Regions from separate parts of the Gracilibacillus sp. JCM 18966 genome, predicted to be linked through region 2. Evidence: riboswitches for the same ligand, from Rfam matches in the RefSeq annotation. Region 2 holds a riboswitch; each other region holds the start of a gene.
The links. A riboswitch is a leader RNA that binds a small molecule or an ion and turns the genes downstream of it on or off. The one in region 2 is predicted to bind thiamine pyrophosphate.
Positions count from the first base shown of each region.

Region 1: linked by a shared signal. The riboswitch ahead of thiD (bifunctional hydroxymethylpyrimidine kinase/phosphomethylpyrimidine kinase) and the one ahead of ACZ5N5_RS11450 (thiamine phosphate synthase) in region 2 are both predicted to bind thiamine pyrophosphate.
Region 3: linked by a shared signal. The riboswitch ahead of thiW (energy coupling factor transporter S component ThiW) and the one ahead of ACZ5N5_RS11450 (thiamine phosphate synthase) in region 2 are both predicted to bind thiamine pyrophosphate.

Region 1 is NZ_AP043883.1:1,784,507-1,790,032, reverse strand. Features, by position in the region: gene ACZ5N5_RS08555 (type 1 glutamine amidotransferase domain-containing protein) at 1-44, opposite strand, end outside; gene thiE (thiamine phosphate synthase) at 103-747, opposite strand; gene thiM (hydroxyethylthiazole kinase) at 747-1,553, opposite strand; gene thiD (bifunctional hydroxymethylpyrimidine kinase/phosphomethylpyrimidine kinase) at 1,553-2,377, opposite strand; TPP riboswitch at 2,471-2,579, opposite strand; gene lepB (signal peptidase I) at 2,644-3,192, opposite strand; gene ACZ5N5_RS08530 (CynX/NimT family MFS transporter) at 3,378-4,556, shown strand; gene ACZ5N5_RS08525 (hypothetical protein) at 4,670-4,984, shown strand; gene ACZ5N5_RS08520 (organic hydroperoxide resistance protein) at 5,179-5,526, opposite strand, start outside.
Region 2 is NZ_AP043883.1:2,396,538-2,402,063, reverse strand. Features, by position in the region: gene ACZ5N5_RS11470 (ThiF family adenylyltransferase) at 1-870, opposite strand, end outside; gene ACZ5N5_RS11465 (thiazole synthase) at 860-1,630, opposite strand; gene thiS (sulfur carrier protein ThiS) at 1,634-1,837, opposite strand; gene thiO (glycine oxidase ThiO) at 1,853-2,977, opposite strand; gene ACZ5N5_RS11450 (thiamine phosphate synthase) at 2,970-3,593, opposite strand; TPP riboswitch at 3,707-3,806, opposite strand; gene ACZ5N5_RS11445 (ferritin-like domain-containing protein) at 3,944-4,387, shown strand; gene ACZ5N5_RS11440 (amidohydrolase) at 4,567-5,526, shown strand, end outside.
Region 3 is NZ_AP043883.1:1,637,756-1,643,281, reverse strand. Features, by position in the region: gene ACZ5N5_RS07930 (IS110 family RNA-guided transposase) at 1-483, shown strand, start outside; gene ACZ5N5_RS07925 (ring-cleaving dioxygenase) at 794-1,762, opposite strand; TPP riboswitch at 1,890-2,000, shown strand; gene thiW (energy coupling factor transporter S component ThiW) at 2,123-2,596, shown strand; gene tnpA (IS200/IS605 family transposase) at 2,728-3,198, opposite strand; gene ACZ5N5_RS07910 (DUF362 domain-containing protein) at 3,426-3,662, opposite strand; gene ACZ5N5_RS07905 (aldo/keto reductase) at 3,991-4,830, opposite strand; gene helD (RNA polymerase recycling motor HelD) at 4,934-5,526, opposite strand, start outside.

The DNA of each region.
Region 1 (5,526 bases), 610 kb from region 2:
TCTTCCTCTAATAATGCAATCACTTTCTTATCCTTTAAACGCATCCTATCTGCCTCCTCTATATATTAGTCTATCAGACAACCCAAGCAAGTGGCTATTGATTCAATTTGATTGATAATGAGCAAATTTTCTAAATAAGTGAGCCATTTCCTTTGGTTTTTTCGAACGACTAATGGCCGTAATAATAGATACGCCATCCGCGCCAGCTTTTCTTAGTCCGAATATATGGCCCAACTTAATTCCACCAATCGCCACAATTGGCAAATCTCCGACTTGCTCACGAATATTCCTTAAACCATCTTCTCCTATTGGCTGCTTTGCATCCTCCTTTGTATTCGTCCCATATATGGGGCCAACTCCGATGTAATCTGCTCCATCCTCTTTTGCTTTAATTGCTTCCTTTTCATTCGTTGCAGAAACACCAATAATCCAATGATCCGGGCATCTGCTTTTCACCTGTACAAAAGGTTCATCCTCCTGCCCAATATGAACACCATCTGCCCCGATTTCTAGCGCGAGATCGATATCATCATTAATCAGAAATGGGACATCGTACTGGTGACAAAGCCCTTTCATCTTCAAAGCCATCTGCTTCTTTTCCTCTCCGATGAGTGCTCCTTTCCCTTTTTCTCGAAATTGGAAAAGGCTCACTCCTCCTTGAAGGGCTTTCTCCAATACCTCTAATGGATCTTGTTCTGTATTATTCGTTCCTAAAATAAAATAAACCTGCAAAATAGACGGCTTCATCAAAAATGTTCACTCCCGAATGTTCCCATTGAAATACGTGATTTTCTCTCAAAAGCCTCCATGTTTAAATGATTCAGTTGATCCAAGAAGTTGATTTGAAAACTGCCTGGCAAATTGGACTGTTGGGCAGCTTCTTCAGCAGCAACCCCGTAATAGCTGATGGCTGTAGTAGCTGCGGTTAAGACATCCTTCTCTACTGCTAAAAATGCCCCAATCACAGCGGATAATAGACAGCCTGTACCTGTGACTTTTGTTAGCAATGGATGACCATTAGTGATCCTATATCTTGATAGCCCATTTGTCACTACATCCACTTCCCCTGTTATCGCAATATTTGTATTAAATTTTTTAGCAGCAAGTGTTGCAAGATTTTCGTTCTGAAGGTCACCCGTCACATCAACCCCCTTCACTTTTACCTCCATACCGGCTAAATTAGCAACCTCACCAGCATTTCCTCTTATAATCGTTACATCTACTTTGTCTAATATTCTTAAAGCAGAGGATGTGCGAAATGTAGTTGCTCCTACACCTACTGGATCTAAAACGACGGGCACTCCCGCTTTATTAGCTGATTTACCTGCAAGGATCATGGCATCCACCTGATCTTGCGTCAATGTACCAATATTTAAAACGACCGCATCCGCTATTTGAGCCATTTCCTCTATTTCTTCTTTAGCATGCGCCATAACAGGTGATGCACCTATTGCATATAAGCCATTTGCTGTAAAGTTCATCACTACTTGGTTGGTAATATTATGAATTAATGGTTGCTTTTCCTGTAATAGTTGAATCTGTGTTAGCTTCATTATTCCATTTCTCCTCTATTTGGTAATCCTTTTAGTCGATATCCCCAATGATTAGTTGGGCCATTCCCTTTGCCCAGTAACAGAGAATGTTGAATAGCCTCTGTAATAAATTCTTTTCCAAGCCCCACCGCTTCGTTAATTGATTTACCTTTAGCTAGCTCGGCCGTAATGGCTGCTGAGAACGTACAGCCTGTTCCGTGGGTGTGAGGTGTATCGATTCTTTTCGTACTGAAATAATCAAATTGAGCCCCATCATATAATACATCCTTCGCATCGCCATCAAGATGTCCACCTTTCACTACAGCCGCTTTTGCCCCTAATTGATGGACCAACACTTTGGCTGCTTTTTCAGTGTCCTTTTGTGAGTTGATGGAAAAACCTACTAGAAACTCTGCTTCTGGTACGTTTGGCGTAACAACCGTTGCAAGTGGTAGGAGTATATCTCGAATAACCTCGCGAGACTTCTCTTCCATTAATGGATCACCACTTTTAGCAATCATCACTGGATCAATAACAAATGGGATTTTACTGTTTGTAAGTTTTTTTGCAATGAGCTCCATCATCTCAATGGTAGCAATCATTCCAGTCTTGACGGCGTGTGGGGTAATGTCCTCCCATACCGCATCAAACTGTTTTTCTATAAAATCAATGGGGAGATGCTCTACTGCCTTTACCCCCATAGTGTTTTGTGCGACAACCGATGTAATGACACTCATTCCATAGACTTCTCTTTCCTGAAATGTTTTTAGATCTGCTTGGATCCCTGCACCACCAGAAGGATCTGTACCGGCTATCGTTACTGCACTTACTATTTGATTGGACATAAACCTTTCTCCTCTCTTTTTACGAAATGAAGGGAAATAAAAAAACCGCCCCTTATATAAATGGAGCGGTTATTTATTACATCAATCTATCACTTTTGACCGACTCCACTTCCCTCCGCCAGCTTTAACTAGTTCAGGTTCAAAGGGATCAAGAAGAACTATTCTTATCTCAGCCATTCCGATGGCACCCCTAGTGGAATTTTTGTATTCAATTAATTCTAATAAAACATGTGAGTTCCATTCTGTCAAGAAAGCGATATATATGTCTAGTTGATCCACCCAATCGAATCGAGTGGCCAGATTCTCATTTTCACATCTCCAATAATGGATTCCTCATCAATGAATCCAAAGGAGCGACTATCCTTGCTCACACGACGATTATCTCCAAGCACAAAGAATTTCCCATCAGGAACTGTTTCTTCACCTGTCAAATTATAGAGGGTAAAATCATTCGTTAAGCTTTCCCCTTCAGGTAGCGTTTCTTTGTATGCTGTCAAGTAATCTTCTTTATATTCCTTGCCGTTTATGAATAAATGGTCATTTTTCATTTCGATACTATCACCTGGAATACCAATTACTCTTTTAACATAATTATCTTCAGAGTCCGGGGCTTCGAAAGCTATTTCGTCAAATCGCTCTATTTCACTTATCTTACTTAAAATAATGCGATCCCCATCCTGTAAATTAGGCATCATGGACTCACCCTTAACAATAGATGGAGTGAATAAAAAATGGCGACAAACTAGAACAATAACTACTGCTATTAATAGTGCTTTTAACCATGAGAGTAATTCTGATATAAATTTGTTATCCATAGGTAACCTTCTTTCGTCTGAACTAAGGAAATTTTTTTTATAAAGTTTTTGTGCTATCCTTTATAGGGTATTAGCTTACCATTTTTCTATCTATGAATTACGAAGATAGATAAGGTGTTCTTCTATTATATTAACATAATTTGTATGTGAATTGATATTAAAACTTATGAAACAGGTGAAAATCAATGCAGTTAACTAAAAAAAAGACAGTGCTTTTAATCATTGGAATTATTATACTTTCCTTCAATTTACGTCCTGCCATTACATCGGTTGGACCTATAATAGGTATGATTCGTGATGATTTATCCCTTAGTAACTGGAGCGTAGGGTTCATTACTAGTCTACCACTACTGGCATTTGCCTTCATGTCTCCAATTGCACCAAGGTTAGCAAATCGAATTGGAAATATGCGTGCATTACTGATTGGATTAATTATTTTAATGAGTGGAATTTGGATCCGATCCATTGCAACAATCGCTCTTCTCTATCTCGGAACCACGTTGGTTGGCGTTGGTATTGCGATCATTAACGTTATTCTTCCGAGTCTCATAAAAGGGAGCTTTCCTAGTAAAATTGGTATCATGACAGGAGTATATACAACCTGTATGTCTACATTTGCAGCAGCTGGATCTGGTCTCAGTGTCCCACTAACATCTGGTATAGATCTCGGCTGGAAGTTGTCCCTGGCAAGCTGGAGTGTTATAACAATAATTGGAATAGCTATTTGGCTATTTGTGATGAAGAACACCCCAGCTGAAAAGGATTTAAAACTATATGAGCCTAGTGCTAGAAAGATGCTCAAATCTGGTATTGCTTGGCAGGTTACCATATTTATGGGGCTTCAATCCTTTTTATTTTATGTGACGATTTCATGGCTTTCTGAGATTCTGATCGCAGATGGATTTTTACCATCAACGGCCGGTTGGTTTGTCGCCTATATGCAATTTATAAGTCTTCCAGCAACCTTTCTTACCCCTATTATTGCTGGTAAATTAAAGAATCAAAGAAGTCTCGTTCTTGGTTTCGGTAGTGCAGGAGTTATCGGCTATATTGGGTTACTATTTCACTCATCCATCATCCTAACAACAATTTCGATCACGCTTATCGGTTTTACGTTAGGCTCTAGTATTAGCTTAGCATTAGCACTTCTAGGTCTACGGACAAAAAATGCCAGACAAGCTGCAGAGTTATCAGGGATGGCCCAGTCATTTGGATACCTTTTAGCTTCTGTAGGACCAATTATCGTTGGATTATTATTTGATCTTACTGGAAGCTGGGATAATTCTCTTATGGCCATTATCCTTGTAACGATCGTAATGATTGGCTTTGGTATTGGTGCTAGTCGCAACAAATATGTTTTATAAGGTGAAGCTTATCTAATTGATTAGACTCCGATCTTTCACTTGCTTTACGAATTGTCATCTGAAGCGTATAATGAACATATAATGAGAATGGTTTAAAAATGGAGGGATTAGAATTGAAAAAATATGTTGCCCTCATCTTCTTGTTCACTATTCTTATTCATGGCATGCTCCCGATTTCAACAGGAGCGATGCACCCTGTGCTCGTGATGGAGCATAGTATGGATGTCGCAGATCATTCCGTTTCGAAGACTGATTTTCAACCAGATAATTCGCTATTCATTCTATCAGCATTTATTTGGAGTTCGATTCTGATTTCGATTGTATTAACTTCAAACGGAACTGCGAGTACAGAGATAAGAGAAAGAAAACTCATTCCAAAAATGTGTCAATCAAATTATTTGATCACCCTCCTCTCTCTTAAAGGATAAGTTTAAGAAGGAGAGGAGGAGGTTTCATGCTTTGGGCGCGTTTTATTATGATCGGAATGTTTTCTATAACAGCTATTTCCCTATTTGTATATCAAGGGATAGAGGTTTTCCATGCATTTCAAGATCTTTTTCAAAATAAACAATAACTAAAAAGGCCCTTCACCTAATGTGGTGAGGGCCTCTTATTATGTTTTTTAAACTGCTTTTGTTTTTAACTCCACGTCAATGTTTCCTCTAGTTGCTTTGGAATATGGGCAGAAATCATGTGCAGCTTTTGCAAGCTCTTCTGCTTCTTCTTGAGATACACCTTTAATCTCTACATTCAAAACAACACCAATTTTAAATCCACCATCATCAGTGTCTTTAAGGAGACTTACTTCTGCAGTAATAGAGGAATCAATGTCCTTTTTTTGTTTAGAAGCCATTAGGTTTAACGCACCATCATAGCAGGCTGAATATCCTGCAGCAAATAATTGTTCAGGATTGGAGCCTGTACCACTACTATCACCTGCTGGATTCACTAGATTTAAATCAATTAACCC
Region 2 (5,526 bases):
TTTTTGTAAATGTCTAGCGATTTCTTCTAAATGTACTTGTTTATGTGGGGAACGAATTTGAACCGTATTTCTTCCACATAAAACGGCGGTTTTTAATTGTTGCTCATAAGAAAGATTTGGAAACTGTTTATTTTCGGAGCACGATGGGCAATCTTTCTTTCTTAAAGATTCGACTGCTAACTCCATTCGCTGATTTTGCCATAGATCAAACGCTATTAGTTTTCCTGATAATTGTTGCTTGTTACCAGTTAAAATCTTGAATGCCTCGATCATTTGATGAGATACGACCATTTGTACTACAGGGCTAACAATACCAACAGTATCGCAGGTTGCGCCATCCTGTGGAATATGTTTCATTAGGCATTGTAAGCATGGGGTTTCATTAGGTAAAACGGTAAATGTGATGCCATAGCTAGCAACACAGCCACCATAAATCCATGGCTTTCGATATTTTTGACAAAGGTCATTTATAAGCAAACGGGTTTCAAAATTATCGGTCGCATCAATGACTAAGTGAACCTTTGGTATGATTTGTTCCAGCTTACTGACATCTGCATCCATCACCATTGCGTCAATTTTGACCAAATGATTAATCGACTCTAAGCGTTCCTTAGCAGCAATTGCCTTTGGAGTTTGATTGATTACATCCTTTTCAGTGAACAGCTGCTGTCTCTGCAAATTACTCTCTTCCACATAGTCACGATCTACCAAGGTTAATTTTCCAACTCCAGCACGTGTCAATGTCTCTGCACTAATAGATCCTAAGGCACCTACCCCAATGATAAGTACATGGCTTTTAGAAAGTCGCAATTGCCCCTCTTCCCCGATTGGCTCAAACAATATTTGTCTACTATAACGACTAGCTTCCAACACTTATCCCATCCTTAGGACTACTGGCTACAGCATAATTCTTCTTTTCTATCCTACCTGCTGTATAGCCGAGTCTTCCTGCGTCAATCCCTAGCCGCATAGCCTCTGCCATTTGTACTGGATTATCCGCCCCAGAAACTGCCGTATTTAACAAAACACCATCTGCTCCTAATTCCATTGCTAACGCTGCATCACTAGGTGAGCCAATACCTGCGTCCACGATAACTGGGACCTTTGCTTGTTCGATTATAAATTGCAAGTTTAATGGATTTACAATGCCTTGGCCACTTCCAATTGGAGAAGCTCCTGGCATAATAGCGTGAGCACCTAATTCCTCTAATTTACGTGCTAGTACAACATCATCCGAGGTATATGGCAATACAGTGAAGCCTTCTGTCAATAGAGCTTCTGTTGCTTTTAATGTTTCTACTGGATCTGGGAGCAATGTTTTGGAGCATCCAATAACCTCTACTTTCACCATATCACATAACCCTGAAGCATCAGCTAATTTAGCGATTCGAACTGCCTCTTCTGCATTACTTGCTCCTGCTGTATTTGGCAAGAAAGTAAATTTTTCAAGGTCGATTTTTTCAAGAAAATTGGGTTGGTTTGGATCAAAAATATTCATTCTCCGAACAGAGAAGGTTAATACTTCTGTTTGGGACACCTCCACCGCTTTTTTCTGCACATCAAAATCCGAGAATTTACCTGTTCCTAAAAATAATCGTGAGTTAAATTGATACTTTCCTATTGTAAGCATTGCTCATCCTCCTCCTACAAAATGAACGATTTCGATTCTGTCACCATCGTTTATGATAGTCTTCTCATGGTCCTCTTTTTTCAATATTTGCTGGTTATGTTCTACAATCAAAGATTTGTTCCTTAGCTCTAAATGTTCGATCAATTGCTGTATGCTATTCACACTGCTATTAACTGTTAAATCATTTCCATTGACCAAAAGCTTCAATCATTTCACCTACCTTCATGTAAATGCTTTTTGAAATCGATGAAGAGAAAAATTCTCCTTATATGCTGCCTTTACTTCTTTTCCTTCTATTAAATCGGCCATAAACTCACCCGTAATAGGTGAAAGCAAAATACCATTTCTAAAGTGAGCATTTGCCATATATAAACCTGCTATATCGGGTACTTCTCCTAGAAAAGGGAAGCCATCTGCTGATTGTGGTCGTAATCCCGACCAAAAGCCTTCCATTTTTGCCTTCTTCAAACATGGCAAAATCTTTTGAGCACGAGTTAATAATTGATAAATTCCTTCAACACGCACTTCTTTATCCCAATCGTTAGGCATAGAAGTCGCACCAATGATGATTCTTTGCTTACTCTTAGGAACGAGATAACAGCCATTGGTAACTATTGTTGATTCTACCTTCAGCTCTTCTGTGATTAACGATAAGCACTCCCCTTTTACAGGTGAAATAATATACGGATCTGTTAAAAAAGGAAGCAAATGATTTCCGCCTACTCCTGTTGCCAATATTATTTGATCTGCATAATAACAACATTGATTTGCTCTTACTCCTTGAACTTGCCCATCTTTGATCAGAAGTTTAGTTACAGCCGTATATTCCTTTATTGTTGCTCCATTGTTTCTTGCAGCAAGAGCAAATGCTATTGTTAAATCTGGTGCTGACACCTGACCGTCATTCGGTAAGTATAATGCTGTTAGAAAATGAGAGGTAATATTTTTTAGTTCCTTAACTACCTCATCACGCCCTAAAATATATGCCTCTTCGCCTGCATCAACTTGGAAACGAGCGATTTCCTCTAATTGCTGCCATTCCTTTTCATGGAAGGCAAGCTTATACATCCCATTGTTCATATAATGGATATCCACGTCACTTTGATCCTTTAGCTCTGTTGCTAACCCTGGAAAAAGGGAGCGACTTTCTCTTGCAAATCGAAACAAAGGAGAATCCTCTGAAAATTCCGCTTGTGCTCCGAGCATTCCAGCAGCAGCACTTGATGCCTCACATCCTATTTTGTTTTGTTCCAATACTAAAACGTTATACCCCCTTTTCGTTAATTGATACGCAATTGAGCAACCTATGACACCAGCACCGACAATGATTTGATCATAATTATTCATACCTATCCCTCCTTGCTTCCTTCAACACTTTCCGGTATGCCTTTACAGCTTGAAGAGGTTGAGCTGCCTCCCATATTCCAGACATTATCGCAATGCCACTCGCATTACATTTCAGTATATCCCGTGCTAGAGCTGGAGTTATTCCACCGATTGCATAAACTGGAATTGCAACACTGTCTATTAACCTATTAAGTGCAATTAATCCTCTTGGAACCTGGTTAGGTTTAGAATTACTAGCAAAAATATGTCCATACAACAAAAAATCTGCACCTTCTTCTTCTGCTCGCTTTGCCTCTTTTACGGAATGAACAGATTTCCCACATAACATGGATGGAAAATGTTTTTTTACTGCAGATACACAAGCACTATGGTAAGCAAGCTGCACCCCAGCGCACTTCATCATGTATGCTACATCGATCCGATCATTTATGATGATTTTGGATAGAGGGAACCCAATCCCTATTAATGAATTAATAGAATCCATTAATTGTTTTGCAGTTTTTTCTTTTTCTCTAATATGGAGAAAGTCAATATCATGTTGGATTTCTTTAAGGATAGGGAGATGTTGGTTAGAAAAATTCCCATTAGATATTAAGTGCAGATGTTTCTCGATCAAAATCTTTCACTCCTTTGTCACACGCAATGGGAAATGGAAGAAAAACTTAAATTGAAACGTAAATAGCCACTTATCTAATAAAGACAAGTGGCTTGATTATGCTAAAAACATGCAAAGCTATTCTACCACTTCCCTACGCTAGTGTTAACCAGATCAGGTTCAAAGGGTCCGAAATAATCCGTCTCAGCCTTAAAGGCTCCCCTAGTGTTCGTTATGAAGTTAGTTGCTTACAGGAAAAGAATAGCATAGATTCACGGATTTGCCAATAAGGGAGTTTTTTTATGTTTAATTTTAAAATTTAAGGGTAGACATATAATGGAAGATTAAAACGTGAAAGGATGTTAGCTAACATGGCACAAGATGAAAAAAAATTACAAGAATTAATTGATGGATTAAATGTAGACTTAGCGAATGAATATGCTTCTACTATTATGTATACCTATCATGCATCTGTAGTATCTGGGTTGTATCGCTCCTTATTAAAGCCTTTCTTTGAAGATGAGATTGATGATGAGATTGGACATGCCCTATATTTGTCAGACAAGATCAAAACATTAGGCGGGACTCCAACTACGACACCAGCTAAAGTAGAACAATTAACAGATGTAAGAGCAATGCTTGAAGCAACATTAAAAGCAGAAACCGAGACAATTGAACGCTATGAAAAAAGGAAACAACAAGCAGAAGAATTAGGTTTTACAGAGCTTGTCGTTAAATTAGACGATATGATCGCAGATGAAACAGGACATAAAGAAGAAACGCAAAGACTTCTAGCTGATAAAAGCTTCTTTTAGGAAAAACCTGACTTCTTGCGATGCCTTTATGCTTTTCTAAAATGTAAATACCCCCCTTTTTATATAGATTAATGTTAGCCCGGGCTCACAAGCTCGGGTTATTTTTTTTAGCTTGAGTCACCATGCACATCTAGAATACTGTGATATAATGAGAAAAAATGTAAGAGGATGATGCATATATGCTAAACAATCTTTTTATAGAAATAGACCAACATTATGATGAGATGGTAAATATGCGAAGATATTTGCATCAATACCCTGAGCTTTCCTTTTATGAATACAAAACCGCTGCCTTTATTGCAGAGCACTATCAGAGACTAGAAATACCATACCAAGCAAATGTCGGTGGAAACGGTGTTGTCGCTACACTAACTGGAGGCAAACCTGGTAAGACCATCGCATTGCGAGCAGATTTTGATGGACTTCCCATCCAAGATGAAAAAAAGGTGGAATATCGTTCCAAAAGTCAAGGTGTGATGCACGCCTGTGGCCACGATGGTCATACTACGACACTGTTAACCATTGCAAAAATATTTAAACAATATAAAGAAGTTATTCCTGGCAAAATTGTTTTTATCCATCAGCATGCTGAGGAAGTCGCACCTGGAGGCGCAAAACCAATGATTGATACAGGAATATTAGATGAGGTGGAGCTTGTATTTGGAACACACTTATGGACAAATACGCCATATGGAGTTGTGCAGACAGCACCTGGAAATTTTATGGCTGCTGCCGATAAGTTTACGATTAAAATTAATGGAACCGGTGGTCATGGAGGTATTCCACATCAAACCAAGGATCCTATCGTGATAGGTTCCCAATTAATCGCAAATCTTCAGCAAATTATTAGTAGAAAGCTTGATCCATTAGCCACAGCCGTTCTATCCATCGGTACCTTTCATGCAGGGAATGCTTATAATGTAATACCAGATTCCGCAATCATTGAAGGTACTGTAAGAACGCTTGATTTAAAACTACAGCGGTTCATCATCTCTGAAATGGAAAGGATCATCAAAGGTACTTGTCATAGCTATGATGTTTCCTATCATTTTGATTACCAAAAAGGATATCCACCTGTCGTGAATCATAAGGAACAGGCAGCATGGATTATTGAAGCTGCCCAACAGGTTTCAGAGGTT
Region 3 (5,526 bases), 760 kb from region 2:
ATTATTGAGCTGATTCGCACCATGAAGGCACAAATCAAGCAAATCGATAAAGCGATCACTAAAATCATGGCTGGCTTACCCAATACCCTGCAATCCACACCCGGAATTGGACCTGTATTCGCTGCTGGTATCATCGCAGAAATCGGTCAGATTGAACGATTTGAAGCAGAGGCCAAAATAGCCAAATATGCAGGACTATACTGGCGAAAACACCAATCAGGCAGGTTTACGGCAGATGATACTTCCTTATCTCGTAACGGGAATCAGTATTTGCGTTATTACCTTGTTGAAGCCGCCAACTCGGTGAGAAGGCATGTACCTGAATACCAAGCTTATTACGAGAAGAAATACCGTGAAGTACCGAAACACCAACATAAAAGAGCACTCGTCTTAACCGCTAGAAAATTAGTGCGTTTGGTGGATGCGCTACTACGCAACCATCAAATCTACACGCCACAAGGGAGCGTGAAACATGAAGCTTAGAAAGTAGCTTCTACAACCCTTGTGTAATTACCATTAATTTACATTTGATTAATGGTCTAGTTTCCTATTGCCTTTTTTAACAAAATTGCACCTTGATATCTAAATCTTTTTTATTTTGTATCTTGACATATTACCGCAGGTCTTTTTTCTTCTACAATATAAAACATTTACATTTACAATAGCTTACTAACTCTTAATGAACAATGATCCGATTATATATTAACTATACTATTCAGCCAAAAAGAAAAAAGCACCTGATTAGAGGTGCTCATATAACCAATCTATTTCCGTTATCGATCTACCATTTGTCCTATTTTGTATCCAATGGCTCTAACCTCGATTCAATCTCTTCTCGACGGTCTTCTAAAAATGGAGGTAAAGCTAAAGATTCACCCAAATGCTCCGTTTCTTCATCTGTAGCAAACCCTGGTCCGTCTGTAGCCAACTCGATTAAAATACCATTTGGCTCTCGAAAGTATAAGGATTGAAAATAGTATCGATCCACCAATCCTGAGTTTGGTAGTCGTTCCCTTCGAATTTTTTCGTGCCATTTTTCCAATTCTGCTCGGTTGTCGACTCGTAATGCTACGTGATGCACACTTCCACGTCCAGGTCTTTCTTTCTGCAAATCTGAGCTTAGCTCTACATGCAATTCTGCCCCAGTTCCACCCTCTCCAGTTGAGAAAACTTCTACATCTGGCATCCCTTTATTACGAGAAGGGTAGCTTCCAACTTGGCGAAAACCTAATAATTCTGTTAATACTCGTGCAGTAGGGGAGATATCTGGAACGGTTAATTGAACAGGCCCAAGACCTGTAATCGCTTTGTCTTGTGGAACTGCACTATTTGTCCATGGAATACCAGAAGCTACCCCTTGGTTGGTCTGATCTGACACTAAAACTAATCGTTGGTTTTCATGATCACGAAATCGAATTACCTTTCTCCCAAATTGCTCTCCCATTCCCTCATGATTCACTTTAAATTGCCGAAAACGATCTAACCAATAGGCTAGAGCTTCATCATCTGGTACCCTTAAAGAAGTTTGTGAAATACTTTGATTCCCAGTATAGGTGTGTCCTGCTCTTGCTATTTCAAAAAAGGTAAGATCTGTACCAGGACTTCCTTGTTCATCGGCATAAAATAAATGATACATACTGGGGTCATCCTGGTTTACCGTTTTCTTTACTAATCTCATCCCAAGCACGTTAGAATAAAAACGATAATTGTCCTTAGCATTAGCAGTTATTGCTGATACATGATGGATACCTTTTAATTCCATGTTATCACCCCTCCACGTTGTTCTATTCTACAATTATATGACAAAATATCTCGAATTCAAAGTAATTAGTATCACCTATTGACTTTTCACCCACTTATGATAAAATTTTCATTAAATTCTATACGTGTATAACTACTAGGGGTGCCAATGAATGGCTGAGAGAGAAGCACATGTGCTTTTCAACCCTTAAGGACCTGATCTGGTTTATACCAGCGGAGGGAAGTAGCTGATCTTACTATTGGTATGTGAAGCCAGGTCCATTTTGGAGCTGGCTTTTTATATTTTCCCTCTACTACCGTTTTCTATACACAAAAATAAGGGGAGAATATTGTGAAAAAAAGAACATTAATACTTACAACGATGGCAGTATATGTCGCGGTTGGAACGATTGGATCACAGTTTTTATGGTTTCCAACTGGCATCGCCAAAGCCTATCCTGTTCAACATGCCGTTAACGTGATGGCAGCCGTAACTCTAGGGCCAATTCCGGCTTTATTGATTGCATTTGTGATCGGTCTATTGAGAAATCTTCTTGGACTAGGTACACTATTAGCATTCCCAGGTGGGATGATTGGTGCATTACTTGCAGGAATTCTTTATCGACTAACAAGTAAGAAACAAATGGCAGCAGTTGGAGAAGTGATAGGTACAGGTGTTGTTGGTTCCTTTCTATCTGTCCCATATGCTTATCTCCTTATGGGCACTTCTGTTGGGGCACTTGCCTTCCTACCAGGCTTTTTAGTTAGTAGTGTCACTGGTGCTTTAATTGGACTTTTGATTCTATCAAAGATAAAAACTACGAATCTGTTACACCATCCACTTTCCTCTAAGTAAATCAAAACCACCAGTGTGAACTGGTGGTTTGCTCTGCGGCTGGAAGCCTCTATTACCGGCCTCGGCCTAAAAGGCCCACCGAACGGTTTCTCCTTTTGCACCACATTCACTCACTGATTCTAAAGAATCTCCTACTTCTTCTTATTTTTTTGTCCTATAAACGGATCAAATTCTTCGAATATAGTTAATTGATCCGACATGTAATCTTCTTTTAGCTGATTTCTAATGTATTCTTGTATTTGCTTTCTATTTCGTCCCACTGTATCGACATAGAATCCTCGGCATAAAGATTTTCTATTTCCATATTTATATTTTAAATTGGCATGTCGATCAAATATCATCAAGCTGCTCTTCCCTTTTAAATACCCCATAAATTGAGATACACTTAATTTCGGTGGGATACTTACTAACATATGGATGTGATCCGGACAAGCATTTGCTTCATGTATGATCACACCTTTTCGTTCACATAAATCGCGTATGATTTGACCTATGCTTTTTTTGTATTTTCCGTATATTATTTGCCTTCTGTACTTTGGTGCAAACACTATATGATACTTACAATTCCATGTTGTGTGTGCTAAACTATTCTTGTCCTTCATAGGACTCGCCTCCTTCTTTGGTGAGATTTAGTGGTCGGGAAACCAACTTTATCTTACCATGAAGTGAGGCTTTTTTGGCCCACGCTGAAAGCTTTCCGGAACCCCTCGCATAGCAAGGGGTTTTCAACAACATTAAGAAAATGCGACCATGCTTATGATGGTCGCATCTTGCTATTACTACGTTAGAAACTCGTCTTTTTTAACGAATAAGTTAGCTTTTTAATTTTCTAACGTGCAAAATATGCCTCTGCTTTTTCCAAGAAAACTTCCTGTTCAGGAGTAAGATCATACTCCTCTTCGATGGCATCCACTGGACAGACAGCTTTACATGCCCCACAGTCAATACACACATCAGGATCTATATAAAATTGATCTGGACCTTCTACAATACAGTCAACTGGACAAACAGTAGTACATTCACCAGCTTTTTCTGCCTGACAAGGTTCCGTTATTACAAAAGCCAATTCGAAACCCCCTTAAGTGTTTAAATCTATTAACTACGATATCTTATCTTCCTAGCATTTTGCAAGAAAAAGTGCCTGGGACAAAAGATTAGTAAGAAGGAAAAAATCCGAACGTTAATATTTCTGCACTGCAATCGCTTCGTCAAAATACTTCGCTTTCCGTGGGCACGGCGATCTGCTAACTTTGCAAAGAAAACCGCTTTGCAAAGTGGATCTTCAGCTCGTGCTGTTCCCACTGGAGTCTACGTATTTTGACTACGCGTAGTCAGAATATTGTTCGGATTTTGATTCTCTCTATTTAGTTATGTCCCAGCATCTTTCTTTTTTATTATCTCTTATCAAAATCATCTGGGTCTGGTCCGATACGCTCTTCCTTATTCAGATCAGCAATTAATTTCATCTCTTCTTCTGATAATTCAAAATCGAACACATCGGCATTTTCATGAATACGATGTTGTTTTACCGATTTCGGAATTGTCACAACCTCTTTTTGTAGATCCCATCGTAAAATAACCTGAGCGGTTGATTTTCCATGATGCTTCGCAATTTTAGTTATCGTCTCATCAGATAATATTTGACCTTGCTTTAAGGGAGACCATGCCTCTAGCTGTATGTTGTGCTTTTTACAAAATTCATGTAAGCTTTTTTGTTGTAGATGTGGATGGAATTCTACTTGATTTACCATCGGCACAATCTTTGCCTCAGTTAATAAATCCTCCAAGTGATGCTCTTTGAAGTTACTTACACCAATAGCACGAATTTTGCCATCCTGATATAGCTTTTCCATCGCCTTCCATGTTTCCTTGTATTTATTTTGCTTTGGTACTGGCCAATGGATTAAATATAAATCTAAATAATCTAAACCTAATTTTTGTAACGTCGTTTCAAAAGCTTGTAACGTTTCTTCATAGCCTTGATCTTTGTTCCAAAGCTTTGATGTGATAAATAGTTCTTCGCGAGGAATTCCTGATTCTTTTATGGCCTGTCCTACACCTTCTTCATTTTTATAGACGGCGGCAGTATCAATACTCTTGTAGCCATGTTCGAGAGCCCATTTTACAGAATTAATGACTTCTTCTCCATCTTCCACTTGGAAAACACCAAGACCAAACCAAGGCATTTCTACCCCATTGTTTAATGTTGTGGTGGATTGTAAACTTTTCACCATTTTCATTCCTCCCTTTGTTTCACTACGATATTATCTTCCCACAAAATGCTCGATAATGAAAATAAGTAGCTCAACTTAAATAGTGACCGTTTTGAAACGATCACTATTTTTTCGCCATAATCTCGTGAATTTTATAATGCTTGAATCTTGCTTTAGGTACCTCATCTATAAAACGGCTTGGGCGTCCAATAGAAAATAGTGCAAGCTCATGCATTGCTCTCGTGCATGCTGTATAAAACAGATTTCGATCTAAGGTGTGATGGAAGTTTTTGTCAGAAGCATTGCTCAGAATAACAGCATCAAACTCTATTCCCTTTGCAAGATATGCGGGAATAATCACAATTCCTTTACTAAAGGTATGTGCTTCTTGTGTCATTAAGCTGACAGGAATGCGATGACGTAGTCTTTCGTGTAATTGCTGGCATTCCTCCATGGTCTTACCAACAATGGCAATCGTCTCATGGCCCTGATCCCGAAAGAGTCGTATTTGTGAAATCATTTTTTCTTCTGCCATTTCATTTTGTTCAACTTCCATTAGAATAGGAAGATTCCCCTCTCTTTCGAAGGGTTCAATCAAATCACCATTAGGCATAAAAGCTTTCGTAAAAGATACAATCGGTTCTGTTGATCGATAGCTTTTCGTCAATACAATTCTTTCATGCTTTTCCTCTAATTTCTCAGATAGCAACGTCTCAT